One region of the Neobacillus sp. DHD-1R genome, then DNA from elsewhere that is predicted to be linked to it. Evidence: riboswitches for the same ligand, from Rfam matches in the RefSeq annotation. Region 1 holds a riboswitch; each other region holds the start of a gene.
What was found. Region 1 has a riboswitch for lysine ahead of AC3ANL_RS00325 (cysteine hydrolase family protein). Riboswitches for the same ligand answer to the same signal wherever they lie in the genome.
Positions count from the first base shown of each region.

Region 1 (8,230 bases):
TAAACGTACTAGTGACGGCTTATGGGAATTAAAAGTGTGGAATATGGACACCGGTAACATCGAACGCCATACTGCAAAATTCGTCTTTATCGGTGGCGGGGGCGGAAGTTTGCCTTTACTGCAAAAAACCGGTATCCCTGAGTCAAAACATATTGGCGGATTCCCGGTAAGTGGATTATTTTTGGTATGTAACAATCCGGAAGTGGCAGAGCTGCATCATGCAAAAGTATACGGCAAAGCTAAGGTTGGTGCTCCTCCAATGTCTGTGCCGCATCTTGATACCCGATATATCAACAACAAAAAATCCTTACTGTTTGGACCGTTTGCCGGTTTCTCACCCAAGTTTTTAAAAGCAGGTTCAAATATGGATTTATTAGGTTCTGTAAAACCGAATAATGTCTTAACGATGTTAGCGGCAGGCGCCAAAAACGTTCCATTGACAAAATATCTAATCCAGCAAGTTCTGTTATCGAAAGAACAACGGATCGAAGAGTTACGGGAATTTATTCCGAATGCTAAAAGTGAGGATTGGGATATTGTAGTAGCAGGCCAACGTGTACAAGTTATTAAAGATACGGAGGCTGGCGGTAAAGGAACATTGGAATTTGGTACGGAAGTGGTTAGTGCCGCTGATGGCTCGGTCGCTGCATTGCTCGGCGCTTCTCCAGGTGCTTCAACTGCCGTTCACGTTATGCTGGAGGTATTAGAAAAATGCTTCCCACAACATATAAAAGAGTGGGAACTGAAATTAAAAGAAATGATCCCTTCTTATGGCGTGTCACTATTGGAAAATCCAGAGCTTTTACACGAAATTCATATTTCCACAGCGCGGACGCTTGGTCTAATCGAAAAAGAGCTAGTCTATAGTTAATTTTTAGAGATAAGAACAATGATATTTAATGAAAATTTGTATTGCTTCCCTATTAAATTGCAAAAAGAAAGCCGCTGTACGTAAGGTTAGATCGTACAGTGACTTTCTTTTTTGGGATTGTCTTATTATAGTAACGCTATTAATTTCGGATTAGATAGTCGAAGGCACCTAGGGCTGCATTCGCACCAGATCCCATCGAAATGATTATTTGCTTATATGGATTATTGGTACAGTCTCCTGCAGCAAACACACCAGGAATGGTTGTTGCCCCATGATTATCAATGACAATCTCACCCATTCGATTACGTTCAACCGTTTCAGCTAACCAATCAGTATTTGGTACAAGACCAATTTGAACAAACACACCTTGCAATTCAATATGATGTTCTGCTTCTGTTTCACGGTCTACGTAAGTAATACCGTTTACTTTGTCGGTACCAGTAATTTCTTTTGTTTGAGCGTTCTTGATAACTGTTACATTAGGAAGACTGTAAAGACGATTTTGCAGGACAGAATCAGCTTTCAGCTCTGGTGCAAATTCAAGGACCGTTACATGTTTCACAATACCTGCAAGATCAATGGCTGCTTCAATACCTGAATTACCGCCGCCAATAACAGCTACGTCTTTTCCTGCAAACAATGGGCCATCACAATGAGGGCAGTAGGCTACACCTTTGTTCGTAAACTCAGCTTCGCCAGGTACGCCAACATTGCGCCAGCGGGCTCCAGTTGAAAGGATAACGGTCTTGCTTTTTAGTACAGCACCGTTTTCCAATTCAATTTCGATAAAATCCTTCTTCTCTAAACGTTTAGCGCGCTGTAGATTCATCACATCTACATTATACTCTTTCACATGTTCTTCAAGACTTGCTGCAAGCTTAGGACCTTCTGTATATTTTGTACCAATAAAGTTCTCAATGCCGAGCGTGTCCATAATTTGACCGCCAAAGCGATCAGCAACAATACCTGTACGAATGCCTTTACGGGCCGCATAGATGGCTGCACTGGCACCGGCAGGACCGCCTCCAACAACAAGCACATCATATGGATCTTTATCAGAAAGCTCTGAGGCATCTGTCGTAGTTCCCATCTTAGCGAGAATTTCCTCAAGTGTCATACGGCCGCTGCCAAATGATTCTCCATTAAGGAAAACAGAAGGGACAGCCATGATGCCTTTACCTTCTACTTCCTCTTTGAAAGCCGCGCCGTCAATCATGGTATGTGTAATGCCGGGATTGAGAACGCTCATTACGTTCAATGCCTGAACAACATCAGGACAGTTGTGACAGCTTAAGCTGATGTATGTTTCAAAGTGGAATTCACCTTGGATGTTTTTCACTTGCTCGATGACCTTCTGATCAACCTTTGGGGCTCTTCCGCTTACCTGCAATAAAGCTAAGACAAGGGAAGTGAACTCATGGCCAAGAGGAATCCCGGAAAAAGTGACCCCAGTGTCATCGCCAATCCGATTCACACTAAAGCTTGGTGTTCTCTCCAATGTGGTTGTTTCTACTTTAATTTTAGATGACATGGTTGCTAGCTCATCAACGAGAGCTAGCATGTCCTTCGATAAATCATCAGTGCCTGCACTGACTTTGAGTAGTACATCGTTTTCCATCAGTTGAAGATATTGATTTAGTTGTGCTTTAATATCGGCATCTAGTATCATTAATAGGACTCCTTAAATTTTACCTACTAGGTCAAGGCTTGGCTTAAGTGTAGCGGAACCTTCTTTCCATTTAGCAGGGCAAACTTCACCTGGATTGTTACGAACATATTGTGCTGCTTTAATTTTGTTAATAAGTGTGCTGGCATCACGGCCAATGCCATCTGCATTAATTTCAATGGCTTGGATGATTCCGTCTGGATCGATAATGAAAGTACCACGGTCAGCTTGACCTAATTCTTCAATATATACATCAAAGTTACGTGAAAGAACATGGGCAGGATCACCAATCATTGTGTAGGCAATTTTACCAATCGCTTCTGAAGTATCATGCCATGCTTTATGTGTAAAATGAGAATCTCTTGAAACTGAGAAAACTTCTACACCTAGTTCTTGAAGTTTTGGATATTGGTCTTGCAAATCCTCTAATTCAGTTGGGCAAACGAATGTAAAGTCTGCTGGATAAAAACAAACGACACTCCACTGACCTTTTAAATCTGCATCTGATACTTCTAAAAATTCGCCATTTCTGTACGCTTGGGCTTTAAATGGTTGTACTTCTTTTCCAATAAGGGACATAATTAAAATTCCTCCTAAAAATAATGTTTAAAATCATAGACAGCTTGTCCGGTGAATACCGTTATTGTTTGCTTATCTATAATTATTATTAGTTTATATTTGTTATTATATCTATCTATTAATATTTTTGTCAATTAAAATACTATAATTATTTTAATTAAGTAATAGATATTGAGAGTTGTAGAAAGGGATACGTCTTCATTTTTAATAGGCATTTCAACTAATTTTAGTTATTAGCATAAACATTGGTTATATATTAAGTAATTGAGAATTCATGAGATAAATGAAAAATCTATTGGTTTACTATTGGTAGGATTTTTTGTATGACAGAGGTTTCTCTTCACTATTGTCATTTTTTAACTATTTTTTTCACTAGTGGTACAGTATTATAAAATTAGATTCATAGATTAGCTAGAAGGGATGAGGAAATGAAGTTATATAAGAAAATAGTTGCATCTGCTTTGGTGGGATTGGCCATGTTGCTTTTTGTGAAAATGCCTGTACATGCAGCAACAATATTGGGAACGGATGTAACCAATTATATTAGTTCGAGAAGTAACACAGTTTCAATCGGTGTTTATGATGCCAACACTGGTAAGACATATACATACAACCCTTCTAAAACCTACTATACTCAAAGTGTTGTGAAGATGTCGATGTTAGCAGATGTACTCTATCAAAATATACCAATCACAACCTATGAAAATTCATTGCTAACTAAAATGATAGAAAATAGTGATAACAGTGCTGCAAGTACGATATGGCGGCAGCTTGGCAGTGATCAAAGCGTGCAGGCCTTTTTTAGAAAAGTTGGTATGACCAGCACGATTGCAGGTACAGGCGGCTGGTGGGGACGAACCACCACAACGGTTTCGGACCAACTTACCATGATGAAACTCTTTGCCTATCCCAATACATTCTTAACGGATAAGCAGAGGGCATATGGTCTAAATCTTATGCGGAATGTAGTGTCGGATCAACGTTGGGGTACTAGTTATGGTATTCCTTCAGGGGTGAGTGTTGCATTAAAAAACGGCTGGGTCACTACTGGCAGTTATGTGAATAGTGTTGGGTACATAAATGGACAAGGTAAAAATTATGTTATTGCTGTTTTGACAACGAATAATAAATCCCTATCCTATGGTATTGAAACCATTAATAAAATATCAAGCATGGTTTGGAATGAAATCCCAGGAAATGGTTGGGTGTTTTCGAAGGGCAACTGGTATTTTTATACGGCAAGTGGGAAGTACACGGGGTGGCTTTACAATAATGGTCTCTGGTACTACCTAGATTCATCAGGAGTTATGAAAACGGGATGGATAAAGTCAGGCGGTTCATGGTACTACTTAACTAGTAATGGATCAATGAGGACAGGCTGGCTATATAATGGTGGTGCATGGTATTTCCTTGATCGCTCGGGAGCGATGAAAACAGGCTGGATCCAAGCTAACGGTAAATGGTATTACCTTCAAGCCAACGGAAAAATGAAAACGGGCTGGCTGCTTTCCGGCAGTAAGTGGTATTACCTCCAGTCTAATGGTGTAATGCGTAAGGGTTGGACTTTAGATAAAGGGCAATGGTATTACTTAGATCAATCAGGAGCAATGAAAACGGGCTGGCTTGAATTATCAGGAAAGAAATATTTCCTTTCGAGTAGTGGTGTGATGGTTACAGGCTGGGTGCAAATCAATGGTAACTGGTATTATTTCTATCAAGAAGGGGAAATGGCTGCCGATACTGTCATTCAAGGTTATAAAGTAGATCAAGACGGTGTATGGATTCAAACCGATAATGCTACTTCGGGGGATTCAGAAGCGGCTGGGATGACCCCGTAAGGCCATCCTGGTTATTAATCCCATTGACATTAAAATATTATTATTTTAGAATATACAAATAATTAAATAAACCTCACTTGAATCTAGTGAGGTAGAGGTGCGATCTTTATTAGTCCTTAGAGGAGCTTGAGAATGCTTTGATCCTAAGGAGAAGGAAATGTCGCCGAAGTGTGTAATCATTCTCGATGTTACATGCTGGGACTGCAGTGAATAATTGCAGTACTGTCTTAATAAACTCCCTGGTTTATTGAGTTGTGCTATCTCAAATGGGATAAGGGTGAGGACTTTAGAATCACTACAACGTTTTTCTGAGTTCATCTCAGATTTGGTTTGTAGTTTTTTTATTGCCAAAAAGGAGAGGAATAACATGCAGATTTATGTTATTTCTTTTTTTATTCTTTTTTAGCGGTTAAGGAATTGGAAGAAACTATCTATTTTCAGGAGGACAACATGATGGAAAAACAAAATTTACAAACTTTATACTATGAATTTGTACCAGCCGGTGAGGATAGAATTCAGCCGGATCCAAGTAAAACGGCTCTATTAATAGTGGACATGCAAAATCAATTTGTGAGCAAGGATTATGGTGATGCGGATGTAGCTAGAGAAAAAGGGATGTGGGATAAATGGGAATATTTTTATAATCGTTTAGAAAACATTGTAATCCCAAATAACCAAAAACTACTAGAGTTCTTCCGGAACAATCAATTAGAAGTCACCTTTGGTAGAATTGCCTGCCATCATAAAGATGGACGTGATAGATCTCCGGTTCAAAGAAGACCTGGCTGGAATAATATCCTGCTTCCAATTGGACATTATGGGGCAGAAATGATAGATGAACTGAAACCTTTAGAGGATGAAATTGTCGTTGAAAAAACAACAGATAGTGTTCTAAGTGGAACCAATTATGAATTTCTTCTTCGAAATATGGGAATTGAAACGGTAGTTTGTACAGGTGTTGTGACGGATCAATGTGTGGCATCGACTGTCAGAAGTTTAGCTGATGCTGGATTTGAAGTCATTCTAGTCGAGGATGCTTGCTGTGCAGCAACCCAACAATTACATGATGCAGAAATTATGATTATGAATCAAATTTATTGCGAGGTCATGAGTACAGAGGAAACAATTGAACTTATTAGCATGCAGCTGGAGAAAACACCACAGGAAGCCTAGTGAGAGGAAGTTATGAAATGAGTTTGAAAAATAATAGCGGAAACAATCCGCAGTTTAAGAGAGTACTAAGCTTATGGGACCTTGTGATTTATGGGATAGCTTTTATGACGCCCATTGCACCTGCGTATATTTATGGATATGCAGCCGTTTCTACGGGAGGAATGCTCCCATTAGCGTACTTAATCGCCATGGTTGCCATGATGTTTTCTGCTTATAGCTATGGACGAATGGCTGCAGCCTTTCCAGTTGCAGGTTCTACTTATTCTTATACACAGCGTTCGATCAATCCGCATCTCGGTTTTTTTGCGGGATGGGCCATGTTTATGGACTACGTTTTAGTACCATTGATTGTTTTCATGGTAGGTGCTTCCTATGCAAATGCCCTAGTTCCTGCTATCCCATATTGGGCATGGGTCCTAATCATTGCTGCTGTCATTACATTCATTAATATCCTGGGGATTGAAATGGCTGCAAAAACAAACAACATTCTTGTTCTCTTTATGGGTGTAGTCGTTGTCATTTTTGTGATATTCTGCATCAAGGCCATTGTAGGCGGTGAAGGAGCCAATACCCTTATTTCGATTAAACCCTTCTTTAATGGAGAAACGTTTACTACCTCTGCTATTATTGCAGGAGCTGCTATGGCATGCTTCTCATTTTTAGGGTTTGATAGTATTACTACTTTGTCTGAAGAGGCAATTAAACCTAAAGAAGATATTTGGAAGGCCGCTATTCTTTCTTGCCTTATCGGCGGTTTAATCTTTATTCTACAAGCATATGTTGCTCAGCTTGTTTGGCCGGATGTGACTTCCTTTAGTTCAGCAGATACAGCCCTTTTTGATATTGCCCATGCGGCTGGGGGGGCGGCACTAGCAACGATTTATACAATTGCTATTATCGTTTCTACCTTTACAGCAGGTATGACCGGGCAAGCAAGTGCTTCCCGTTTAATGTTTAGTATGGGCCGTGATGAAGTACTTCCGAAAAAGTTCTTTACCTATGTCCACCCTAAGTTTAAAACACCTATTCTTAATATTTTATTAATGTGTATCATTAGCGTGATCGGAGCACTTGCCCTTCCGATCTCCTTAGTAGCAGAGTTAATGAATTTTGGCGGATTAACAGGATTTATGTTTGTGAACCTTTCAGTTATTGTTTATTATTACTTCCGTAAAAAAGAGAAGAAGTTCATCCGCTACTTCTTAATACCAGCTTTAGGATTTCTGATCTGTTTTTATTTGTTCATCAATCTGTCCGCCTTAACTTTAAAAGTAGGCTTTGTCTGGCTGATCATTGGTTTTGTTTACGCATTTATCACGACAAAAGGATTTAAGAAAAACCCACCCGTTATGGAGGGACTGTAATTATAGAATTTGGTTTATGATCTATAAATGCAGATAAAACTGGTACGGTGAACTTTATCATAAGTTAATGATGTTTTTAAAAAGAAAAGGCGGCTCTTGTACTTCCTTGTCATTGTCGGGAAGCACGAGAAGCCGTCTTTTTTAATATATTACAACCGGTTCGTATGTGCTGAGATTGTCATACACGGTTTTCATTACAGTGGGTGGTGTATTGACGCAGCCGCCGGATCCAGCCCCAAGATAAGCAGTACTTGACCAGTTTTTTCGCCAGCCGGCATCGTGGAAACCTTGCCCGCTGTTCGTAAATGGCGCCCAATAATTAACTTCAACTTCATAAGACCCACTGCCTACGTGGGAGCCCCGGAGTGTGGATGGTGTCCGTTTATAAAGGATGTACCAGACTCCTTTTGATGTATCTTCACCGGTGCTATGCTTACCTGTCACGACATGCGTTGTGACAGCCAATTTGCCATTCTTGTAAATCCAGATACGCTGTTCAGCTATGGACACTTCCGCATACGTATCACCAATGCCGTGGTTCGCTGTCGTTTCATAACCGTAGCCTTCATTACTCCAGCCATGGCCGATAATATTCGAAGCAGAAATAGATTTGTCGCCTTTTTCAAAAGCTGCCTGAATCTGTGCTGTTTCTTTGTCCACATCTAGGGCCCAGCCATAACCTTGTCCTTTTACGGAAATAACTGAACCTGAATGGGTTTTAAAAGTGAAATTTTTATTT
Region 1 covers NZ_CM173232.1:61,628-69,857, forward strand. Annotated here, with positions in the region: gene AC3ANL_RS00305 (malate:quinone oxidoreductase) at 1-871, shown strand, start outside; gene ahpF (alkyl hydroperoxide reductase subunit F) at 1,011-2,540, opposite strand; gene ahpC (alkyl hydroperoxide reductase subunit C) at 2,553-3,116, opposite strand; gene AC3ANL_RS00320 (N-acetylmuramoyl-L-alanine amidase family protein) at 3,545-4,954, shown strand; lysine riboswitch at 5,039-5,222, shown strand; gene AC3ANL_RS00325 (cysteine hydrolase family protein) at 5,405-6,127, shown strand; gene AC3ANL_RS00330 (APC family permease) at 6,145-7,491, shown strand; gene AC3ANL_RS00335 (L,D-transpeptidase family protein) at 7,633-8,230, opposite strand, start outside.

Region 2 (8,230 bases), 2.4 Mb from region 1:
TTAAAAGTGTACCTGATATAGAAGGTTTTTCAAGCATCAAAGAAGAGATTATTAACTTGCAAAAATTACTTCAACTACATGATAAAAGACTGTCTGAATAAGTTGAAAAATGAAAATAGTATAGAGTTGTACATAAATCGAAACGGCTTTCATACATTTAATATAGAAGACTAAGCGCTCGTAGCACCCAATAATGAAATGGTTTTAAACAAAACACGGACAACCTGTAGGTATTTCAAATTCTTAGTATTTAGTTAAACAAAAGATGAAAAGGAGAAACAATTTCAGATGGAGTTCCTACAAGAAATTTTAAATAGTTACAGTACCATTTTTTCACTAGAGGCATTAAAAAATGTTTTTTTTAATCCTGCTAGTTGGGGAGTTATTGGAACACTTATCATTTTAGAAGGATTGCTATCTGCTGATAATGCCTTGGTCTTAGCCGTGATGGTGAAGCATCTTCCGAAAGAACAACGGAAGAAGGCTCTGTTTTATGGGATATTTGGTGCTTATTTTTTCCGTGTGTTGGCAATTGGATTAGGGGTAACCTTAATTACCATTCCTTGGATAAAAATCGTAGGGGGTCACTATCTGCTGTGGATCGTCTTTCAAAACTTTATTAAGACAAGTGATCAGGACGATGAGGTACAGACTAAAATTAAAGGCTTTTGGAGAACCGTGTTAACTGTAGAACTAATGGACATTGCATTTAGTTTTGACAGTGTCATTGCTGCCTTTGGTGTGTCAAATCAAGAATGGGTTTTGCTGCTAGGTGGAATTCTTGGAATTTTAATGATGCGGGGAGTTGCTCATTTATTCCTGACCTTAATTGAAAAAGTTCCAGAATTTGAAATTACCGCTTTTATCCTCGTTGCCGTAATAGGCGTGAAAATGATCGTTTCAGCCTTCGGTGTCCATATGGACGAAATCATCTTCTTCAGTTTAATCGGTACCATCATTTTTGGCACATTCATTGTTCATTTGGTTAGAAAAAATTCAGGAAATGAAACAACCATGTAAGGACATGATAAGGGGAAGGCACTTGTGGCCTTCCTTTTTTTGTTCTGCCATTAACTATCAGTGGTTTAAGAAACAAGGTTAAATAAAAATACACCTTGTTTAGGGGAGGAATTGAACACTTCCATCTTCAGTAATTTCTATGGTTTGGTAGCTCTTAAAAACCGCCATATTGGTAATCTCATGCTTAACAGGGTGCGAAAAACTCTCCATGTAAGGCTGATATACATTAGGGTCCTTAATGAGATGATACATATTCACTCTTTTCCCATCATTTATATCAGTTGACCTTAATAAAAAGCGGTCTCCATAAAGATTTTTAAACCAGCCTCTAGCTTCTTCATGGTTCTTGAAATTGGGCATATGGTCATACTCAATCGTAAAATCTTGATCCATTTTCTCTTCCACCACTTTCTGTACTGGTATAGTTAATTCAGGAACTTGTCAATCATTCATATTTTAAACCAGTAATATTATTTCCTAAGTAAATGAGAAAAATGTCATTTTTAAATATCGACTAAATTGGACAAAATTCTTAAGGTAGTCAGTTAAAAAAAAGGAAGGAGACGTAACTATGAATAAAAATAACCCCTTTGAGTACCCGGGAATTTTCTATAATGAAGTCATTCTCTATTTAGAATCAAAATGGGAACGTCGACTGACTGACCATGAAAGAAATGTGTTAATTGAAGGATATCGATTCGGCAGAATGGTTGAGGCAGAATCCGAAATTAAAATATTGTTTGCTAATTGAGTATCCATTACTATTGTTAAAAAGGGTGTCCAAAACAGGACACCCTTTTCTGAAATCACAAGTTATTGACCTTGTTGATTTCGTAATGACTCCTCAGCATATGCGACAAGACGTTTTGTCATTTCACCGCCAACTGAACCGTTAGCTCGTGCGGTCGTATCAGCACCAAGTTGAACTCCAAACTCGTTGGCGATTTCTTCCTTCATTTGATCTAGAGCATTGTCTGAACCAGGAACCAAAAGTTTGTTTCTTGCCATGATACATCACTCCCGACGAAGTTATTTGAGCAATTAAACAATTGCTCAAATATAATGTATCCTATTTATTTAGACCAATTCGTTAAGTTCATTCCCAATTCCTACATTAGGAACCTAAGTAGTATAATAAAGAAAGAGATGGAATAGGAGGGAGTATACATGTATATCGCTGGTCAAATGGAAATGCAGCAATTGGATCACTATACGATGGAAATACTTGGCTTACCAGGTGTCGTATTAATGGAAAATGCGGGTGCCAAGGTAGTGGAGGAAATTCTGGCAAGTTCTCCTAGTAAAAGACCGAGTGTGAGTGTGCTCGCAGGGGGAGGGAATAATGGCGGGGATGGGTTTGTAATCGCCCGCAGGCTTTGTGATTTAGGGTTTGACTCCCAACTTTGTTTATTAGTACCCCCTACGCGAATAAAAGGCGATGCAAAAGTTCATTTTGATGTATACAAAAATCGCGGACTTCCAATTCTATACATACAAGATAATAATTTAGATTTACTTTGGAATGAAATCAACCAAGCTGACATTATTGTCGATGCGTTATTAGGGACGGGGGTAAATGGTCCGGTTAGAGAACCCTTCAATAAAGTGATTACAATGATAAATGAGTATGCCGGGAAGAAGTTGATTATTTCGGTTGATATTCCATCTGGAGTTAGCAGTGACAATGGAAAAGTAGAGGGTGTCGCAGTTCGAGCTACAAAGACCATTACTTTTGTATTTCCTAAAAAAGGATTTTTTTTACATGATGGGCCAACATTTGTTGGGGAATGGAAGGTGGTTGACATATCCGTGCCGCCTTCGAGTGTTGAGGAATTGGGACTTGTTATGCCCCGACTCATTACAGAAAAGCTAGTGAAAGCCTCTATCCCCATTCGTCCCAAGCAAGGCCATAAAGGGACTTTCGGTCATGTTCTAATTATGGGTGGATCACGGTCATTTGTTGGTGCGCCGATATTTTCGGCAAAATCTGCCTTACATGGAGGAGTTGGATTAGTAACCCTTGCCGTACCAGAAAGTATTTATCCAATGGCAGCAGCGCAAAATCCAGAATCCTTGTTTCAGCCATTATCAGAAGAAGAGGGGCATTTTTCCAAAAAAGCAATTGCTGAAATCACACCTCTGCTTCCTCGATTTGATAGTATCGCAATTGGTCCTGGGATAGGTCGCTTTTCTGGTGGAGAAGGTTGGGTTAAATCGCTTATTACGGCTTTGACTGGACAGCCGATTATTGTTGATGCAGATGCCATATATTTGCTTCGAAATAATTTAGATTTAATCCGCCACTATGAAGGGCATGTAATTTTTACGCCACATCCTGGGGAAATGGCCGGATTATTAAATTTAACCGTAAAAGAAGTGGAAGAGGACCGGATTGAAATTGCCAAGAATTTTGCAAGGGATTATGGAGTTTTTTTGTTATTGAAAGGGCATAGGACCATCATTGCGACTCCAGATGAGGAGATATTCATCAACCCACACGGACATGATGCATTAGGAAAGGGCGGTAGCGGGGATGTGCTGACAGGGCTAATTGCCTCGTTTCTTGCTCAAGGAGCGCAACCGGTCGACGCCCTAATTGCGGCCAGCTATTTACATGCAAAAGCAGGGGAAGAAAAAGCTAAAGTTTTATCAAGCTACGGTGTAATGCCATTTGACATTATTGACGGGATTAGGGAGCAACTAAATCTGATTTGAAAGTATAAAATAGGCTGCTCAACTTAGGGCAGCCTTATTTTTTGAAGAAATGGTTATAATTAAAATTATCCGGTCTGTCCCAAATCGGTTGTTTTCGCCAACAAGCAATTCTTCAGACTGAAGGAAAGCATCAAAAAGAAAAATTTAATGTTTAAGCTTCTTTAAAATAATTCTTTCAATGACCTTCCATGGAAATGTATTTTTAAAAAATAGATTAGTCTTTACGCTTTTGCCGATGGGATAACGAAGGTCGGGCGATGAAGGCTGTGAAGCAATACGAGCTGCTAGTTGGGCCACTTCATTGGGGTCTCCGTATCCGGTCTTACCATGTTCAATTTCTTTCAACATGCTCTCCGCATAAGAAAAGTATGGTGAATCTTTTCGGATTTCCAACTGATCCACACTTGACCATATATTGGTCTGATAGGAACCTGGTTCGATTAAGGATACATCAATACCGAATGGTTTAACCTCCAACCTTAAGCTTTCGCTATATCCTTCAAGAGCATGCTTTGATGCTGTATAAGCAGATAATCCTGGGAATCCCATTCGTCCGCTAATACTACTCATATTAATAATTCTCCCTTGCTTTTTAGCCCTCATAAAAGGAAGAATAGCATTAGTCACTGCTATCACCCCGAAAAAGTTGGTTTCAAACTGCCGGTGATAGTCTTCAATTGAAAGTTCTTCACTAAAACCACCTAGCGCAAACCCTGCGTTGTTCACTAACACATCAATCGAGGAATAATCTTCAAGCATGCCTTTAAAAGATTGAATAGACTTAGCAGAAGTAACATCCAATGGAGTGACCTGAATTAGACCCTCAACAGCATTTTCTTTTGCGAGTTTAAATAATACCTTATCTTTTTGGGTATCTCTCATAGTTGCAATGACATTGAACCCCTTCAAGGCTAATTCAATCACACATAATAAACCAAAACCGCTCGATGAACCTGTAACAATTGCAGTTTTTCTATTCATTATTTTATATTTTCCAATTGAGCAGGGAGGAGCTGTTGTAGTGCTAATTTCTCTTCCTCATTTAATGGGACCAATGGTAATCGGACACCACCAACAGGGACTCCTGTCATATTTAAGGCAGCTTTAACCGGCGTTGGGTTTGGTGCTGCAAATAATCCTTTCATCAGTGGGAGTAGTCTTCGATGGGCAGAAGCTGCCTCATTAAGCAATCCATTTTTGAAACTTTTAATCATCTCTTGCATTTCCTTCCCAATAATATGGGAAGCTACGGAAATCACTCCTGTGCCGCCTATAGCTAGAACAGGTAATGTTAATCCATCATCACCACTGTACAATGTAAAATGGTCAGGGGTTTGGCTAATAATCTCTGCCATGGCATCAAGGTTACCGCTTGCTTCTTTTATTGACACAATATTAGGGATTTTTGAAAGACGAACAATGGTTTCGACTGACAAGCTGATTACACAACGTCCTGGGATATTATAAAGGATGACAGGCAGGGAGGTTGATTCAGCTATTGCTTTAAAGTGTTGATATAAACCTTCTTGGGATGGTTTATTATAATAAGGTACTACAAGTAAAATTCCATCTACACCTGCTTCGGCCGCAAGTTTAGTTAAGCTGATGGAAGCTCTGGTGTTATTGGATCCTGTTCCAGCGATAACCGGAACTCTACCAGCTACTTCATTCACCACAAATTTAAATAATGCCACCTTTTCTTCTGCGGATAAGGTAGGAGACTCACCAGTTGTTCCAGCGACAACTAATCCATCAGACCCATTTTCAATTAAATAATTTACTAACGTTTTGGTTGCGTTAAAATCGATTTCACCACTCAGATCAAATGGTGTAACCATTGCCGTTAATACTTGGCCAAAATTCATCATTTTTCACCCTTTACATAATTTTTAAGTAATTAGAGGGGGTAAGGCCATATTAAAATCAGCGCAAAAAAGCAGCAACGAGGGGTCGCTGCTGCTGTAGAAACAAAAAATAATAAAGTTCCTATGCGTGAGATAGCCCTCCATATAGTTTCCTATATGACAATTCTGTGCTTATTCAACAGCAGAACCAGCTTCAAGACCAATGAGATTCCTTCCGCTTCGGCAAATGCCCCTTTCCGCAATGGTCATAGGATCTCATTATCCTCGAATTGCGTACTAATGGTCTTTGCACCTCTATCCTGACTCCAAAAGATATTGAAGTAAGAAAATATTTAATTGCTTGTAATATAACAGATAATTCAATAATGTTCAATAGGAAAATCTAAATTGCCTTCAATATAATTGGTTTCAAACATTAACAGGAACATTCTATTGAAGAAATATCCTTAAAAGAAGAATCAGACTTTTTAGGGAAGGGAATCGCGACTGAAAAGTTGAATATAAATAAAACTAGTTTTATATTTTAATAAATATTGAGAGGTGGAGGAATAATGAGTGCAATTCCTAGACCAGCTTCAACAGTTGTCTTGATGGATCACTTGTCAAGAGTTTATTTAACAAAAAGACCTGAAACGATGAAATTTATGGGCGGATTTTATGTGTTTCCTGGGGGAGCAGTTGATCAGGCTGATGACGTACAAGAGGGTAACCGTATTATTGCTAGGTACCGAAATGATTCCTTTTCGATTGGTCATTATATCGCTGCGGCAAGGGAATTGTTTGAAGAAGTGGGCATCTTGATTTGTGAGAAAGACGGCGGCGTTCCTGTTCAATTCACAGAAGAAATAGAGATGGAATACCGCCGGCTTTTGATAAGAGGGGAAATTTCTTTCTTACATATGTTAATAAAGGAAGACTTATTTTTTCAGCTTGATCGTTTGAGATATATCGGTCACATAATTACCCCAAATGTAAGTAAGATTAGGTTTGATACACGTTTTTTTCTAACGCAGCTGCCAGTAGGCCAAACCCCTAAACCTAACGTAAATGAAATTACTGATGCTAGCTGGATGTCTCCGGCCGATGCATTAGCTGCAAATCAAAGTGGTGAAATATCATTGGCTCCACCAACGATTCATACCTTGAAAACTATTGTAAATCATCTTAACGGCAATCCATTGCAGATGCCTGCGTTTAATTTAGGTGATTATATTGGTGATGCAAGAAAATAATCAGATTCCTGTTGTATTACGGTACCTTCTTTTACTAACTTGATTAAATGTGCTTCCGTCGTTCGTTTTGCTACGTCAAAAACACTCGGATGTGGTAGTTTGTCATAAATCATGTTTGTTAAATTGACAGCGCTTAATTTTTTATGTTTGTTTAGAAGGGCTTTGATTTGGTTTTCACGGTATAATCTTCTATTTAATACAAATTCAATTTGTTCATAAGGGTGTTCTACCCATCCACCATGTCCCGGACCAATTTTGCTTATTTTCAGTTGTCTTAACTTTTTGAGTGTGTCTATATAGTCTGACATATCCCCATCAGGGGGACCGACCCATGATGTTCCTTCCGCCACAATATTATCTCCAGCGAGGAGAATTTGCCTTGATGGAATATATAGGTTTAACTGGCCTGCTGTATGACCTGGAGCATGAATGATAATTATTTCTTCATCAGCTATTCTTATTATGTCGCCGTCGTTTAAAAATGCTAATTGATTCAAAGGCTCAATTGCGGCAAGAATACCCTTTTTTTCAAGTGGGTGGCCATAAACGAGTGGATTCCATGCCGCTAATTGCAGAACTCCTGGGGCATGGTCAGGGTGTGAGTGGGTTAATATAATCCTCTTTGGTATGGCAAGGTTATTTTGTTTTATTGCTAGCTCTAAATCTATTTTCGTATCTGGTTGATCAAATCCTGCATCAACTAATATACTTTCATGAGCGTTTCCAATTAAATAGCAATTTGTAGTGGTATGTGGTAACAAAGTTGGCGTTGAAATCGGTACTCGAATAATTTTTAGGTTACTACCCATCGATAACATCCTTTCATCTATTACAACACGTAAGTGATTTATTACTTACGTATTCATCATGAGAATGTTATATTCCTGCTGTAATCCATGGTTTCCAAGATATTTTCCATACTTATTAACAAAGCCTGCTATTCATCAATAGCAGACCTACATCTTCAAACTTAGTTAGCGTAAAAATTTTCCGTATAGTAAGGCTGTGATTGTTGATTAAAGGCAACGCCAACTCCCAAGTACTCGTAGCCTTTCCGCAAAATGTTCTCACGGTGGCCAAGTGAGTTCATAAGGCCTTCATGAGCAAAAATACTGCTAAACTGTCCATATGCAAGATTTTCTCCAGCTAACTGAAAGACAATATCATCCTCTTTCATCCGGTCAAAGGGGGATTGTCCTTTCAGGTTGGTATGGTCAAAGTATGCATTAACAGCCATATCGCTACTATGTTTTCTGGCTGTTTCGCGAACATGCTGATCCCATGACAATATCGGAAGCTGGTGATTAACGCGGGAAGCATTGGTTAAATCAAATAGCTGGTATTCGAAGCCTTCTTTTAGTGCAGGACTGCTTTTAGCGTAAAAATCTTTCTTGTTTC
Region 2 covers NZ_CM173232.1:3,075,114-3,083,343, reverse strand. Annotated here, with positions in the region: gene AC3ANL_RS14905 (FUSC family protein) at 1-101, shown strand, start outside; gene AC3ANL_RS14900 (TerC family protein) at 289-1,020, shown strand; gene AC3ANL_RS14895 (hypothetical protein) at 1,120-1,413, opposite strand; gene AC3ANL_RS14890 (hypothetical protein) at 1,592-1,771, shown strand; gene AC3ANL_RS14885 (alpha/beta-type small acid-soluble spore protein) at 1,834-2,028, opposite strand; gene AC3ANL_RS14880 (NAD(P)H-hydrate dehydratase) at 2,188-3,735, shown strand; gene AC3ANL_RS14875 (SDR family oxidoreductase) at 3,880-4,716, opposite strand; gene dapA (4-hydroxy-tetrahydrodipicolinate synthase) at 4,716-5,603, opposite strand; lysine riboswitch at 5,726-5,905, opposite strand; gene AC3ANL_RS14865 (NUDIX hydrolase) at 6,152-6,832, shown strand; gene AC3ANL_RS14860 (MBL fold metallo-hydrolase) at 6,808-7,641, opposite strand; gene AC3ANL_RS14855 (CAP domain-containing protein) at 7,803-8,230, opposite strand, start outside.
Region 2: another riboswitch for lysine. It lies ahead of dapA (4-hydroxy-tetrahydrodipicolinate synthase); the one in region 1 lies ahead of AC3ANL_RS00325 (cysteine hydrolase family protein).

Region 3 (8,230 bases), 2.2 Mb from region 1:
AGGGAGCGGAAATTATTCTACACTGTATGTACCCGTGCGATGCATGAGCTGTACATGTTTACAACTGAAGGAATAAGTCCACTCATGAATTCAGTACCAATGGAAACTTACGATTTAATCTAGGTAAGTAAAAAGCTGCTGATCATAGACCTGCAGCTTTTACTGAATTTGATTTATTTTTTCCATTGTTTTTCGACTTGTTCAAAGGCAAGTCGAAAAATTTCATCATCAGATGTGTCCCGATGAGTAATAACATTTGTCAAATAGCTTTTACCTTCTAGCTTTATTGTTACTTCCACTTGTACCATAAAAAATCACCTTTCTTTTAAAAAATATATAGTTCGTTTGTTTTACACATGTACTTTTTAATAGCACAATGTTCCAAAATATTAAGCTAACACCATATGTATGACAAAAATCGTTCGACATTTGTCATAGAACGAGGCTGGTCTGTTATAATGGTGGATAATGATAAGATCCAATGGGAGTGTAATAATACCAATGAATTTCGAAAATATAGAAAAGGAAACGTTGTATATAGCTCTTGAAATAATCAATTCGAATCCAGAATACAATTTGTTGGAAAATGGAAAGGAAGCAAGAACACTTGCTGAAATGGAAGAAGAGTTTTTAAATCCGAACACCATTAGTGCTTTTATAAAGCTAGATGATACATATATAGGAGTCATTGATTACATGCTAGAGAATCCGAAAGATCATATACCATGGCTTGGGCTATTAATGATTCATAGTGATTATCAAGGCTATGGTTTTGGTGCACAGGCCTATGCACTTTATGAACAAGAGATGCGAAATCGAGGTTTGGCTAAACTTCGAATGGGTGTTCTGAGTGGAAATTCAAAAGAACACCAATTTTGGGAATCTTTAGGTTTTAACTATTATAAAACATCTTCTGAACAATATGGAGGTGGTATATTATGTTACCAAAAAATATTAGTGTAGAGTACTCTCGAAACTAAACTTTAAACCTCAATCACCATAAATTCTTCGGCAAAGAGTTGAACCTGATTTTTATCTATTCTGTTCTTTTTTAATGAGGATTCGGCAATCAATAAGTATGCTTGAATCGTTCCATTCTTTTTTAAATCACGAATTGATACTTCGCCATTTAATAATTGAATGGCTTTTTCTTGAATGTCTTGATTCTTAGAAGTTTTGTAAAGTAGGTAGGCAATACAAGTAATCTTGTCCACAAAGATCCCTCCGCTTAAGAATCGATTATTTCTTAATTAATTCGACTACAATTTAACTATTTCCTGCTAATTTTCAGAAAATTTTAATTAAAAGTGAAATTAACGGGAAAATTTGTTGGTTATTGCTTATTTGGTATAATATTTTATATAATATTGTAGGGATAAAAGAAGAACGATGATAGTCTGAGGAATTTTACCTTTCGTCCCGATTGGGATGAAGGTTTTTTTATTTAGCAACAATAAACTTAAGCTTAAAAAAGAGAAAGACTATCAGCGAAAACCTTATACATATAAATTAGGAGGAAATTTAATGAAACAGACCTTAATTAAGGATTTGTACAGAAATACAGAAAGTTACTTGGATCAAAAAGTACAACTATCAGGCTGGATTCGTACTATTCGCGATTCTAAAACATTTGGGTTTATTGAATTGAATGACGGCAGCTTTTTTAAAGGGGTGCAGATTGTATTTGATGAGCAATTGAACAACTTTAAGGACATTACAAAGCTTCCAATTAGTTCATCTATCAAGGTAGAGGGAGATTTTATTTATACACCTCAGGCAAAGCAGCCATTTGAAATAAAAGCAACAGAAATTTCCATCGAGGGTACATCGAATGTTGATTATCCATTACAGAAGAAAAAGCATTCATTCGAATATTTAAGAACCATTGCCCATTTACGTCCAAGGACTAATACTTTTGCGGCAGTTTTTCGGATTAGATCTTTAGCATCATATGCGATTCATAAATTTTTCCAAGATAAAGGTTTTGTTTATGTCCACTCGCCAATTATTACTGGCAGTGATACAGAAGGTGCAGGCGAAATGTTCCGAGTAACAACACTTGATATGGACAATCTTCCTAAAAATGAAGAAGGTAAAACGGATGTATCCAAGGACTTCTTTAATAAAGAAACGAATCTTACCGTTAGCGGCCAGCTTTCTGCTGAGGCATTTGCGTTGGCATTCCGTAATGTCTATACTTTTGGTCCAACGTTTAGAGCAGAAAATTCTAACACGGCAAGACATGCTGCTGAATTTTGGATGATTGAACCTGAACTTGCATTTGCTGAGCTTCCAGATATCATGGATCTAGCAGAAGAGATGGTGAAATATGTAATTGGATATATTTTAGAACAAGCTCCCGAAGAAATGAACTTCTTTAATAGCTTTATTGAAAAAGGCTTGTTAGATCGTTTAAATAATGCCCATACAGCAAACTTTGGACGTGTAACGTATACAGAAGCAATTGAGTTATTGAAGGAATCCGGCGAAACCTTTGCGTATCCAGTGGAGTGGGGACTTGACCTGCAAACAGAGCATGAACGCTATTTGTGCGAAAAAGTATTCAAACGCCCTGTATTTGTAACAGACTATCCAAAAGAAATTAAAGCGTTCTACATGCGCTTAAATGAAGACGATAAAACAGTTGCTGCAACAGACTTACTTGTACCAGGTATCGGTGAATTGATTGGCGGAAGTCAGCGTGAAGAGAGAGAAGAAATTCTTGCTGGTAAAATTAAAGATCTTGGTATGAATGAGGCAGATTATTGGTGGTACCTTGAATTGAGAAAATACGGTGGTACGAAACATTCAGGCTATGGCCTAGGGTTTGAAAGGTTAATTATGTACTTAACTGGAATGACTAATATTAGAGACGTGATCCCATTCCCAAGAACAACAGGCAATGCTGAATTTTAAAAAGAGAAACAAAAAGAAGACCTATTCGCTGAATGGGTCTTCTTTCATGTGAACAATTTCGGTTTAAAAAACTTGGAGTTCTTCTTCGAAAAAAAATGTACCAGGATGTTCTTTAACGATATAAGAATATCTTTTCATATTTTTTACATACTGCCATTTTAAGATTGTAACAACCTCACCAGTTTCGATAATGTTCACAGTTTGACCATTATTGTATCGATTATTTGAGTTCTTCAATTTTAACACCCCTTTAAAATTACATCTTAATTATAACACAAAAATATGGGGCACGTTTTGTTCGTGAATTAGTATTTGTTAAGCAAATGAAAGACAGGGACCTATTAACCTTTCCATTATAATGTAATTATGGTATGCTTTACAAAAGCGAGGTGTCATTTTGACCAATTATAAAGCTAAAAAAAGTAACCTCAAAGATTTATTATCAAAAAGTGGAATGGATCTAGATAATTTGGAAAGGAATACAAATATTCCTAGGAGTCAACTCGACGACTACTTGTCAAAGAAGGTAATGAACCTAAACACGGCAATGACTATTTCCAAAGAATTAAATTGCAAGATTGAAGATCTATACGTTTGGACTGCAAAGGAAAGTTAATACTACCCTAGCTATGCAAAAAAGCAGACCCATTGAGGATCTGCTTTTATTATGCACATTTTTATCTAATTTATCGAGGTAATTAAACAGTTAAATCGCATTTCTCTAAGGGAATAACCTTAGTCTTTTTCAAGAATTTATACCCTAGCCATAAAATTAGGAAAAGTGGTAAGCCAATATAAGAAACCAACACACCATTCCAATCAATGTGGTCACCCATAAAAGCGGAATAATTTTGACCTAAAACGACAAATGCACAAACGGCAAAAGCGAAAATCGGGCCAAATGGGAATAATTTAGATTTATAAGGTAATAAATTTAGATCTTTTCCTTGTGCAACAAAAGCTTTGCGGAATCGATAGTGACAAATGGCGATTCCGAGCCATGCGATAAAGCCAGACATACCAGAAGCATTCAAAAGCCATACATAGACAACACCATCCCCAAAGAAAGAAGCTAGAAAGGCAAGTGTTCCTACTAAAGTTGTAGCAATTAATGCATTTACAGGGACACCATTTTTATTAAGCTTACCTAAAAATTTTGGTGCTTTACCTTGTCGAGCTAAATCCCAAAGCATCCGTGTAGAAGCATACATTCCAGAATTACCGGCCGATAATACTGCTGTTAAGATAACAGCATTCATGACAGAAGCGGCAAAGGCAATTCCTGCTTTTTGAAATACAAGGGTAAATGGGCTTACGGTTATATCTCCATTTGCCAAATTTCCATTTGTATAAGGAATGAGCAGGCCGATAACAAAAATAGCTAATACATAAAATAAAAGAATCCGCCAAAATACTGATCGTACTGCCCGTGGTATTGATTTTTTGGGGTCGTCTGTTTCTCCCGCAGCGACTCCTAAAAGCTCAGTTCCTTGGAATGAGAAGCCAGCGGCCATAAAGATGCCAAGCATGGACATAAAGCCGCCATGAAAGGGAGCATCACCAATTGTGAAGTTTTTAAAGCCAATGGCATGATCTCCCATAATACCAAAAATCATCAATGTCCCAGTAATAATAAAAATGATGACCGTTATGACTTTAATAAGCGAGAACCAGTATTCAGCTTCTCCAAACCCTTTTACGGATAGATAATTTAACAAGAACATAATGACTAAAAAGAGACTGCTCCATACTAATGATGGGGTGTTCGGAAACCAGTATTTCATAATCATTGTTACAGCAGCTAATTCTGCTGCAATGGTAATGGCCCAGTTATACCAGTAATTCCAACCGAGCGCAAAACCAAAGGCAGGATCAACAAATTTAGTTGCATACGTACTAAAGCTTCCGGCCACTGGCATGTAAGTACCCATTTCGGCTAAGCCTTGCATTAAGAAGTAAACCATTACACCAATAACAAGATAGGAAAGGATAGCTCCACCCGGTCCGGCCGAATGAATCGCACCACCGCTTGCCAGGAATAGTCCGGTTCCAATCGTTCCCCCTAACGAAATCATTGTAAGGTGACGTGATTTTAAACTCCGTTTTAGTTCCGTAGTTTCCGCATGGTTACCTGTATATACTTGTTTATCAAGATTTCTTGCTGTTTGTGATTGCATATCAATACTCCTTTATCTTTTTCTTATTTCTTTCATTAGAAGGAGTTTTGGAATAAAAAAATGCCATCGAAGTAGAATCGATGGCATCGTAAATACCCCGCATCATACCTTCCGAAAGATAGCTCAACACGCATGACTGGTAGGGCCAAGCGTGACAGTTCTGTTCCTATTCGGAGACAGACCCAGCATGCTTTTTATAGAGATAAAAGCAAACTTCGGCAGCTTTTCCTTTCAAACGGAGTCAAGGATGTCTCTACATCTCGTCCACTTTACTAATAAAAACCGCGACCTCTACCTCATCGGTTTGATGAGGATTTAACTATAAAGTTATTATATTAATAAAGTATAATTATTATTTTAAAAATGTCAATCTATTTTATTTAAATAGGTTTAAGGAAAAAAATTTATTCTGTTAGTAGACAGATAATTGGTTCAATTTAAAAAAAACTGTTAAGTTTATTTAGATTAGAGAATTTAGTATGATTTTAAAATAGAAAATGCAGGTATTAGGAGGGTTTTTTACCATGCAAATTGTCGGAATCATTGTGGGTTCTCTTATCGTGGTAGGGGCATTTAATTTTTTCTTAATTCCCCATGAGGTGTTAAGTAGTGGTTTGAGCGGGATATCGATGTTATTAGGAATGATTACACCGCTTAATACTGGTTTGGCTAACTTCCTTTTGAATTTACCGATGATTATAATTGGATATAAAATTCTTGGCAAAAAGTTTGTCATGAATACCATTTTTTCAGTGTTGATCATTTCTGTAGGTCTTTATGTGGTGCCTATCATACCCTTTGCGAATGACACTATGCTTTCATCGATCTTCGGCGGTGCGCTCGCAGGTCTTGGGGTTGGAATTGTATTCCGTTCATCAGGATCAACGGGGGGCTTTGATATTATTGGCATGATCGTTTCAAGGAAAAAGGACTTTCCTATCGGGGTGTTACTTTCTGGTATGAATGGTGTTGTTATTATATTTAATGGATTCCTATTTAATTGGGACGCGGCTCTTAATACGTTAGTATCTATATATGTCACAGGTAAAGTAGTGGATGCCATTTATACAGATCATGCTAAATTAACCTTGATGATTATTACGGGAAAAGGTGAGGAAATGCGGGAACATTTGCTGACCAATTTGTACAGGGGACTTACCATAATGGATGGAGTTGGTGGGTATTCTAACGACAAACGGAATGTTTTAATGACAGTCATTTCTAGATATGAATTAAACGAGGTTAAAAATCTCATTTCCGAGGTGGACCCAAGTGCATTTGTTAATATCACAGAAACCATTGAGGTAATGGGGTTATTTCATCGACAGAGCCCTTCCTAGTTCATAAAAAGAGTTGCACTTTGCCTAAGTGCAACTCTTTTTTATTTGGATAATCGATTATGAATTTTCTCGATTTTTCATCCATTCTTGACGGTAGAAGCTTTTTAAAAGTAAGATGTTAAAAGAAACTTATTATTTGTAAGTGCAAGATTTAAGGAGGAAACTTTATGCAAACAAAAGTAAAGAAAAGTTTTACTGATGTGATGAAAGACCGTCACTCCGTAAGAAAATATGATCCAAGCTATCAAATTTCTAAACAAGAAATTAAAGATATAATAAAAGAAGCGACATCAGCACCATCATCAAGTAATCTTCAACCATGGCGCTTTATGGTGTTCCAAGACCAAGAAATTAAAAAAGACCTTAGAGTTATTGCATACAATCAAGAACAGGTGGAAACAGCATCGGCTGTAATTGCTGTACTAGGTGACAAGGAAATGTATAAGAGTATTGAGAAGGTATATCACAGTGCCCATGAAGCTGGTTTTATGGATGAAGCAAACATGGAGCGATTAATCGCCAGTGCCAATAATACGTATCCTAATGCACCTGAAGATATTCGAAAAAATATTGCTATGTTTGATGCAGGACTTGTGTCAATGCAATTAATGCTTATAGCTAAGGAAAGAGGGTATGATACTGTCCCCATGGGTGGATTTGATAAACAACAATTCATAGAAAAATTTAATGTTTCAGAACGTTTTTTCCCAATTGTATTAATTCCACTTGGTAAGGCGGCTGCCCCTGCATTTGGTTCAACACGGTTACCATTAGATGATGTATTGATCGAGTATAAATAATTAAAAAGAGGATGGCTCAAGGAAGGCAGACCCCACATTTAACACTCAATAGATTGTGGGGTTTAATCCTTTGGTTTGAGCTATCCTCTTTTTTTAATTGTTAATATATTTTTCAAATACAGTTCCAAAATCTTTAACTGAATATTGCTTTTTACTTTCTTCCAGCCATTGGAAGGCTGCCTGATTTAGCATTTTAAATTGAACAACCAGGTTGCTATCTGGACTTGTTACACGGCCAAGTGTAGTGGAGGCAATCTCCAAACTTTGTTTGGCAAATTGAAGACTGATTTCATTTTCATGTGAAATCTCCGAAATTTTAATAAGTGCTTTGTATAAATCCTTTATTTCCTCAATATGCTTTTTGTGGACATCAATCGAGAAAGGCGCTGAGCCAATTTTGAATTTTATCTCGACATCAATGTCGACCGTACCAGCTGTTTCAAGTTTTACATCGGAAATTCGATTTGTTGCATAACTATATCGGTGCAACATTCGTTTTTTACTTGTCGCACTTGTGCCATCCAAATGGATTAGGGCATTATTGGTAAAGCAGTATTCATCAGATTTTGATTTAATTAAAAAATAAATCTTTTCATTGTCTTCATGCATGACATAATCGTCTGCATCGACCTTATCGTAATCTTGCGGCTTAATAACAGAACCAACATCACTTAAACCTAAAATATCAGCGGCTACTTTTCCAAACATGGTACCAACCTCACTTTACTTTTTACTTTCTACTCCTATGTACGAATAAAGGAAACTAAAGTTTCAACGTTTGACCAACATCTCAACGACAAAATATTCTATGCTCCGATTGAAAGTTGATTCCTGTATTTTATTAGATATTAACATACAATTCAGAAATCTGATATACTTAAACAAATAAACCCAGTTGTAATTGTAGTTGGAGGATGTCCAATGTAAATAAACCTTACTTTTTATATTAAGAATTGAATAAAAGTGAGGGTGTGCAATGTCCATTTTTGTCGGAAAA
Region 3 covers NZ_CM173232.1:3,245,254-3,253,483, reverse strand. Annotated here, with positions in the region: gene helD (RNA polymerase recycling motor HelD) at 1-123, shown strand, start outside; gene AC3ANL_RS15840 (BA3454 family stress response protein) at 174-308, opposite strand; gene AC3ANL_RS15835 (GNAT family N-acetyltransferase) at 502-963, shown strand; gene AC3ANL_RS15830 (hypothetical protein) at 984-1,214, opposite strand; gene asnS (asparagine--tRNA ligase) at 1,525-2,916, shown strand; gene AC3ANL_RS15820 (hypothetical protein) at 2,980-3,153, opposite strand; gene AC3ANL_RS15815 (helix-turn-helix domain-containing protein) at 3,371-3,532, shown strand; gene AC3ANL_RS15810 (amino acid permease) at 3,615-5,093, opposite strand; lysine riboswitch at 5,205-5,395, opposite strand; gene AC3ANL_RS15805 (YitT family protein) at 5,618-6,433, shown strand; gene AC3ANL_RS15800 (nitroreductase family protein) at 6,601-7,233, shown strand; gene AC3ANL_RS15795 (PH domain-containing protein) at 7,327-7,941, opposite strand; gene AC3ANL_RS15790 (hypothetical protein) at 8,210-8,230, shown strand, end outside.
Region 3: another riboswitch for lysine. It lies ahead of AC3ANL_RS15810 (amino acid permease); the one in region 1 lies ahead of AC3ANL_RS00325 (cysteine hydrolase family protein).

Region 4 (8,230 bases), 1.6 Mb from region 1:
ATCTTGTACTAGTAGTTCGAATACTTCTCTTTCTCGTTTGGTGAGTAATGGCTTATGATTATATTCATTCTCCTTCAAGTATTGTAACCCTCCTTGCCTTCGCCAGTAATGAATCGTGGGGTGGGTGTATATTTAGTCACCATATCTTATGTAACCGATACAAAGGTAGTGACTATAATTGCTATTTGGAGAATGATTTTATAAAAAAATTTCAGAACACAACAAAACCTTCTTTTCTGTATTAGAAAAGAAGGTTTCATTAGAATTATTAGTCCCGGTCGCTTCCGAAGAAGTTTCTGAATGCCTGCATGGATGCTTCACGGTTAACTGCAGCAATTGAAGTGGTAATGGGAATACCTTTTGGACAGGCTTGCACACAGTTTTGTGAATTGCCGCAGCCTTGCATTCCGCCATCCTCCATAAAGGCATTTAAACGTTCTGCCTTGTTCATTTCGCCTGTTGGATGGGCATTAAATAAACGAACTTGGTTAAAGACTGCTGGCCCCATGAAGTTGGTTTTGCTGTTCACATTTGGGCAGGCTTCTAAACAAACACCGCAGGTCATACACTTTGAAAGTTCATATGCCCATTGACGTTTCTTCTCGGGCATCCGTGGTCCAGGCCCTAAATCATAGGTTCCATCAATTGGAATCCAAGCTTTAACTTTTTTCAAGGAATCAAACATTCTGCTGCGGTCGACTTGAAGGTCGCGGACAACAGGAAATGTCCGCATGGGCTCTAAGCGAATTGGCTGCTCTAATTGATCAACTAGGGCTGAGCAAGACTGACGCGGCTTGCCATTGATGACCATGGAACAAGCACCACAAACCTCTTCAAGACAGTTCATTTCCCAAGTAATTGGGGTAGTGGCTTGTCCTTTGGCATTGACAGGGTTTTTACGAATTTCCATTAAAGCCGAAATAACGTTCATATTCGGACGATAGGGAATTTCAAAGTCCTCTTCATAAGTAGCAGAATCCGGGTAATCCTGACGCATTATTTTAAATTTTACTGTTTTATTTTCAGACATTCTTGCCTACTCCCCTTTCTATTAGTGCTTTGTAGTGTAATCGCGTTTACGAGGCTTGAGCAACGAGATATCGACTTCGTCATAATGGAAAGCTGGAGCAGATGTAGAATCAACAAATTTAGCCATTGTTGTTTTTAAGAATTCTTCATCATTCCGCTCAGGGAAGTCTGGTTTATAATGAGCACCACGGCTCTCATTACGATTATAAGCACCAATCGTAATAACACGTGCTAATTGAAGCATATTCTGAAGTTGTCTAGTGAAGGTTGCTCCTTGGTTGCTCCATTTTGATGTATCATTGATGTTGATTTTTTTGTAACGTTCTAATAGTTCCTGAATCTTTTCATCTGTTTTTAACAACCTGTCATTGTAACGAACAACTGTTACGTTGTCTGTCATCCATTCCCCTAGTTCTTTATGAAGGACATAGGCATTTTCTGTGCCATTTAAAGACATAATCGAATTCCATTTTTCTTCCTGTTCCTTAACATGACGATCAAAAACAATTGAAGAAACGGCTTCAGAACTCTTTTCAAGACCATCAATATATTTAACAGCATTTGGCCCTGCAACCATTCCGCCATAAACCGCAGAAAGTAAGGAGTTTGCACCTAGACGATTTGCACCATGCTGGGAATAATCACACTCACCAGCAGCAAATAGACCTGGGATGTTTGTCATTTGGTCAAAATCTACCCATAGTCCACCCATTGAATAGTGAACAGCTGGGAATATTTTCATTGGTACTTTTCTTGGGTTATCACCCATGAATTTTTCATAAATCTCGATAATACCGCCAAGTTTTACATCTAATTCATGCGGATCCTTATGTGATAAATCAAGGAAAACCATGTTTTCGCCATTAATTCCTAGTTTTTGATTTACACAAACGTCAAAAATTTCACGCGTTGCTATATCACGCGGTACCAGGTTTCCATAAGCAGGATATTTTTCCTCTAAGAAATACCATGGCTTTCCGTCTTTATAGGTCCAAATACGACCGCCTTCACCACGCGCTGATTCACTCATTAACCGAAGCTTATCATCGCCAGGGATAGCAGTTGGATGGATTTGAATCATTTCACCATTTGCATAATAGGCACCTTGCTGGTACACGATCGATGCAGCAGAGCCCGTATTGATAACGGAGTTCGTTGACTTTCCAAAGATAATTCCAGGGCCCCCTGTAGCCATGATAACAGCATCTGCAGAGAACGATTTAATTTCCATCGTTTTTAAGTTTTGAACGACCACTCCGCGGCATACGCCATCATCATCAATAACAGTTCCTAGGAATTCCCAGCCTTCATATTTCGTAACTAACCCGTCTACTTCATGACGGCGAACTTGTTCGTCTAAAGCATAAAGCAACTGCTGCCCTGTTGTTGCCCCAGCAAAGGCTGTACGGTGATACTGTGTACCTCCGAAACGACGGAAATCTAGTAAACCTTCTGGAGTACGGTTAAACATTACTCCCATCCGGTCAAATAGATTAATAATGCCAGGTGCTGCATCACACATTGCTTTTACCGGCGGTTGATTGGCCAAAAAGTCTCCGCCATAAATGGTATCGTCAAAGTGGATCCACGTGGAATCTCCTTCACCCTTTGTATTTACCGCTCCATTAATACCGCCTTGGGCACAAACAGAGTGAGAACGTTTAACCGGAACAAGAGAAAATAGCTCTACCGGAGTTCCTGATTCTGCAACCTTGATGGTAGCCATTAAACCGGCCAAGCCGCCGCCGACTACGATCACTTTACCTTTACCCATTCGTGACTCACTCCCTCAATCCAAAATACAATATTTTTCCGAACTTCCTCTATTATGAAACAAATGCAATCAGTGTTTGAATGCTAATAAATGCCAATACAACAAACACACCAATTGTCACGTATGTAGATATAACTTGTGAACGTGGTGATACTGTAATCCCCCAGCTAACTAGGAATGACCACAAACCATTGGCAAAATGAAAAATAGCCGAAAGAATACCAACTAGATAGAAAACAAACATACCAGGCGATGAAAGAATATCATGCATCATATCAAAGGAGACCTCAGCGCCAAATGCTGCAGCGACCCGTGTTTGCCATACATGCCATGCAATAAAAATTAATGTAATAACGCCTGTAATACGCTGTAGTAAGTACATCCAGTTCCTGTATGTACTAAACCTATTAACATTGCTATTTGCAGTAAAAGCAATATAAATTCCATAGATTGCATGATATAACAATGGTAAATAGATAATTACTGTTTCAAGGACAATCTTGAATGGAAGACTTCCCATAAAGTTTGAAGCCTTATTAAAAGATTCTGGTCCCCCTGTAACAAAATGGTTGACAACAAGATGCTGGATCAGGAATACCCCAATCGGAATAACTCCCAGCAATGAATGCAATCTGCGATTAACAAACTCTCGATTTCCCGCCATTATTTTACCCCCCTTTAAGTTTTAAAAAATGATGTTAAGCCTTTTTCCCTTGTTATTCCTCATGTAATTTTTAATTTTCACTACTGTGACAATTATGTGACATGTCCATTTTACTCCCAACCTGATAGAGCGTCAAGAAAACGGATACAGTATTTTAAGTAAAAAATAAAAATTTTTTAAATATATTGAAATTATAATAGTGTATGTGTACAAACTTATAAAGATTGATAGTTATTTATGGTTGCCCAATTTCCCCAATGATATTTCCAATATCTAACTGTTAGAGTTTTTACTTTAAAGGTAAAGATAATTATGATAATAAATAGGATTAGATATTGCAAAATAACAATATTTTCTTATTGAAAACTGTACTGAAACTTAGCCAAAATTGTATATAATAGAATAATAGAAAGAGGGGAAGCTTGTGGAAGAAAGTACAGTCGTTAATTTGGATACAAATGCAGCAGAACCACGAACCATCTCGATCTTCGGATATGAGTTAATTAGGGAAATACTTCTGCCAGAAATTCTCGGAAAAGATACGCCTGAAATATTATATTGGGCCGGTAAGCGTCTAGCGCGAAAATTCCCTTTAGCTGATCATGATCAAGTCATTGAGTTTTTTACCAAAGCTTCATGGGGTCAGCTGGAAATAATTAAAGAAACAAAAAATGAAATCGAAATGGAACTATCTAGTCCATTGATTGTGCCTCGTGTAAAATCAAAGGCCGAGCACTTTTTTCAGCTCGAAGCCGGTTTCCTTGCTCAGCAAATCGAACTCCAAAAAAAAGTATATACGGAAGCCTTTGAGCACCCTGTTAAAAAATCAAACAAAGTTCAATTCACCGTCAAATGGGATACAAAAGACCCCATAAAGTAACTTCTCAACGATCATTTTGTTAATAAGGGTGTCAGGCACCAAAGGTGCCTGACACCCTTTTCACTATTCCCCTAATTCAAATGCTGTGTGAAGGGCTTGTACAGCTTGAAGCATGTTTTTTTCTTCGACAACGACGGATACTTTAATTTCGGAGGTGCTGACCATTTTGATTTGAATGTTATTTTCAGCTAGTACTTCAAACATTTTAGCGGCAACGCCTGGATTAGAAATCATTCCTGAACCAACAATCGATACCTTGGCTAACTTATTTTCAGCATCAAGTTGCTCATATCCCAGGACTGTTTTATTATCTTCCAGGACCTTTAATGTTTCGAGCAAATCATTCGTATGGATCGAGAATGACAGATTGGCAGTCCCTCCCTCAGTTGTACTTTGAATAATAATGTCCACGTTAAGATGATTTTGTGCTAAGGTGGTAAAAATAGTTGATAAACTTGTTAATGAGTTAGTGAGTCCTAGTACAGTAACCCTTGTAATTTCATCGTCAAACGCTACTCCGCGCACTACTAAATTTTGTTCCATTGTTGCTTCCTCCTCTATGACTGTTCCTTCTACTCTCTCCATACTTGAACGAACCTCAAGCTGAACTTTGTAATTTTTTGCAAACTCGACTGCTCTTGGGTGCAGCACACCTGCACCTAGATTAGCAAGTTCAAGCATTTCATCATATGAAACGGATAATAATTTACGTGCCTCTTTAACATATCGTGGATCCGTTGTAAAAACACCGGTTACATCCGTATAAATATCGCATCGATCAGCTTTTAATGATGCAGCTAGAGCAACAGCGGTTGTATCTGAGCCACCGCGGCCAAGTGTTGTAATCTCGCCATCTTCTGTTATCCCTTGGAATCCTGCCACAATCACAACTTTTCCTTCAGACAGCTGAGCTTGAATCGCCTCCGTGTTGATTTTGGCAATCCGGGCATTTCCATGAACTGGTTCTGTAACGATCCCCGCCTGCCAGCCTGTATACGAAACTGCATTAAGCCCCTGTTGATTTAAAGCCATCGACAATAATGCAATCGTAACCTGCTCCCCTGTTGAAAGCAGCATATCCATTTCCCGCTTGTTTGGCTGATCAGATATTTCCTTTGCTAAACTTACTAGCTGATCGGTAGATTTCCCCATAGCCGACACAACGACAACAACGTTATTACCTAGCACGGTCTCCTCTTTTATACGTGATGCTACATTTAATATTCTTTCTACACTGCCAACGGAGGTTCCCCCAAATTTTTGTACGATAAGCCCCATAGTTGATTCCCTTCTTTCAAATGATTACATTAGATTTCCCCATAAATGAAAAAAAAGCAATGAGGGCATCTCATTGCTTTTTGAACACGAAAAAATAAATTCCTGTACAAATAACGTAAGATAGCTCTCCAAGACATACGTCTTGACAATTCTGGATTTATTCAATACAGAACCAGCAAAGGAAGGAATGAGACCTTCTTTACTTCGGCGAACATTCCCTTTCATGATCCCTCTTCGAAGCTCATCCTTCTCAGAACCATTACTCTTGAAGCTCGCACCTCTACCTTCACTTTAGTACGACAAAGTGATAGTAAATTAAATTTTCACTTATTATAGCATGTTCTTTTTTTTCTGACAATCATATTGTGTGAAGTTTATTGAATAATTCTTCTGCTACATTTATTGGAATTCCAAGTGCAGTAAATTCCTCTATGTTGGCTTCCTTCATTTTTTTGACAGAACCGAACTGTTTTAATAGTAATTTTTTTCGTTTTTCTCCGATACCCTGAATATCATCGAGCAACGATTGGAACGCACTTTTCCCACGGAGTTGACGGTGGAAAGTAATCGCAAAGCGGTGAACTTCATCTTGAATGCGTTGCAGTAAATAAAACTCTTGGCTGTTTCGAGCTAAGGGGACGATTTGCAATGGATTGCCGTATAGAAGCTGGGATGTTCGGTGTTTCTCATCCTTTACCAATCCTGAAAGCGGGATATCTAAGCCCAGCTCATTTTCCAAAACATCTCTTACAGCCTCGACATGCCCTTTTCCACCATCAATGATAATCAAATCAGGAAGCGGTAAATCATCTTTTAGGGCTCTCGAGTATCTTCTTCTCGTTACTTCTCGCATGGATTCATAATCATCGGGACCCTTAACCGATTTGATTTTATATTTGCGATACTCTCGTTTATTTGCTTTCCCATCAATAAAAACAACCATGGCGGATACTGGATCTGTCCCTTGAATGTTAGAGTTATCGAATGATTCAATCCTGTGCGGTGTATATATCCCCAGTAGCTCCCCAAGGTTTTCAACAGCCTTAATCGTTCTTTCCTCATCTTTTTCAATCAGGGAGAACTTTTCATTTAAAGCAATCTTCGCATTTTTTATGGCCATTTTAACGAGGTCCTTTTTTTGACCGCGCTGTGGCTGCAGGACTCTTACTTCCAAAAGCTGTTCAGCGATATGAAGATCCACGTCGTCTTGAATTAAAATTTCTTTTGGTTTAAAATGATTGGCTTTTGTATAAAATTGGCCGAGGAACGTTAAAATTTCTTCCTCCGGCTCATTGTAGATGGGAAACATCGATACGTCCCGCTCAATCAGCTTTCCTTGCCGGACAAAAAAGACCTGAACGCACATCCAGCCTTTATCGACTGCATAGCCAAATACGTCACGGTCGGTAAAATCAGTCATCGTAATTTTTTGCTTTTCCATAATCGCCTCAATATGAACAATTTTATCGCGGAACTCCATTGCCCGCTCAAAATCAAGTTCTTCTGAGGCAGCTGTCATTTTTTCTGTGAGCTCTTTTTTTATTTCCTTATAGCCGCCATTTAGAAAGCGGGAAATTTCATCCGTCATTTGCTTATACTGCTCTTCACTCACTTCATTCACACAAGGTGCAAGGCATTGCCCTAAATGATAGTACAAGCAAACACGATCAGGCAGGGTGGAGCATTTTCGTAATGGGTAAATCCGATCTAACAGCTTTTTCGTCTCATTAGCTGCTCCTACATTGGGATAAGGACCAAAGTATTTCCCTTTATCCTTTTTCACTTTTCTCGTTATGATAAGCTTTGGATGTCTTTCTGCAGTTAGTTTAATAAACGGATAGCTTTTATCATCCTTCAGCATGATATTGTATTTTGGATCGTATTTCTTAATCAGGTTCAATTCAAGTAATAGGGCTTCTATATTCGAAGAGGTAACAATGTATTCAAAGTCCTCAATTTCATTAACAAGTCTTAACGTTTTTCCATCGTGGGATCCAGTGAAATAGGAACGGACACGATTCTTTAAAACCTTTGCTTTTCCCACATAAATAATTGTTCCCTGACGGTCCTTCATTAAGTAGCAGCCAGGCAGATCAGGCAGCAGGGTCAATTTTTGCTTTATATTTTCATTCATTCCGGCCACTCCCTCCGTCTTTTTTTAATGTATTTAAAATTCTAATGCAAATGACTCATAAAGGGAAGTAGGAGACTCTTGTAAAAAGCAAAAAACCTTAGCTAGATGGAACTCTAACTAAGGTTTTTTGTTATTTATCTTATACGTGTTTTTCTAAAACACTTGCTAGCGCGTCTTTTGGCTGGAAGCCAACGACTTTATCGACAACTTCGCCATCTTTCAGTACCAACAATGTTGGGATGCTCATAACGCCGAAGTTAGCAGCTGTTTGTGGGTTATCATCCACATCAAGCTTAGTAATTTTTACTTTTTCGCCCATTTCTGCGTCAAGTTCTTCTAGAACTGGAGCTATCATTTTACAAGGTCCGCACCATGGTGCCCAAAAATCTACAAGCACAAGGCCTGAACCTGTTTCAGTAGCAAAGGTTTGATCTGTTACGTGTGAAATAGCCATCTTTATTGACCTCCTAT
Region 4 covers NZ_CM173232.1:3,910,379-3,918,608, forward strand. Annotated here, with positions in the region: gene gerE (spore germination transcription factor GerE) at 1-78, opposite strand, end outside; gene sdhB (succinate dehydrogenase iron-sulfur subunit) at 269-1,030, opposite strand; gene sdhA (succinate dehydrogenase flavoprotein subunit) at 1,052-2,803, opposite strand; gene AC3ANL_RS19315 (succinate dehydrogenase cytochrome b558 subunit) at 2,856-3,467, opposite strand; gene AC3ANL_RS19320 (YslB family protein) at 3,892-4,347, shown strand; gene AC3ANL_RS19325 (aspartate kinase) at 4,411-5,625, opposite strand; lysine riboswitch at 5,739-5,916, opposite strand; gene uvrC (excinuclease ABC subunit UvrC) at 5,984-7,759, opposite strand; gene trxA (thioredoxin) at 7,899-8,213, opposite strand.
Region 4: another riboswitch for lysine. It lies ahead of AC3ANL_RS19325 (aspartate kinase); the one in region 1 lies ahead of AC3ANL_RS00325 (cysteine hydrolase family protein).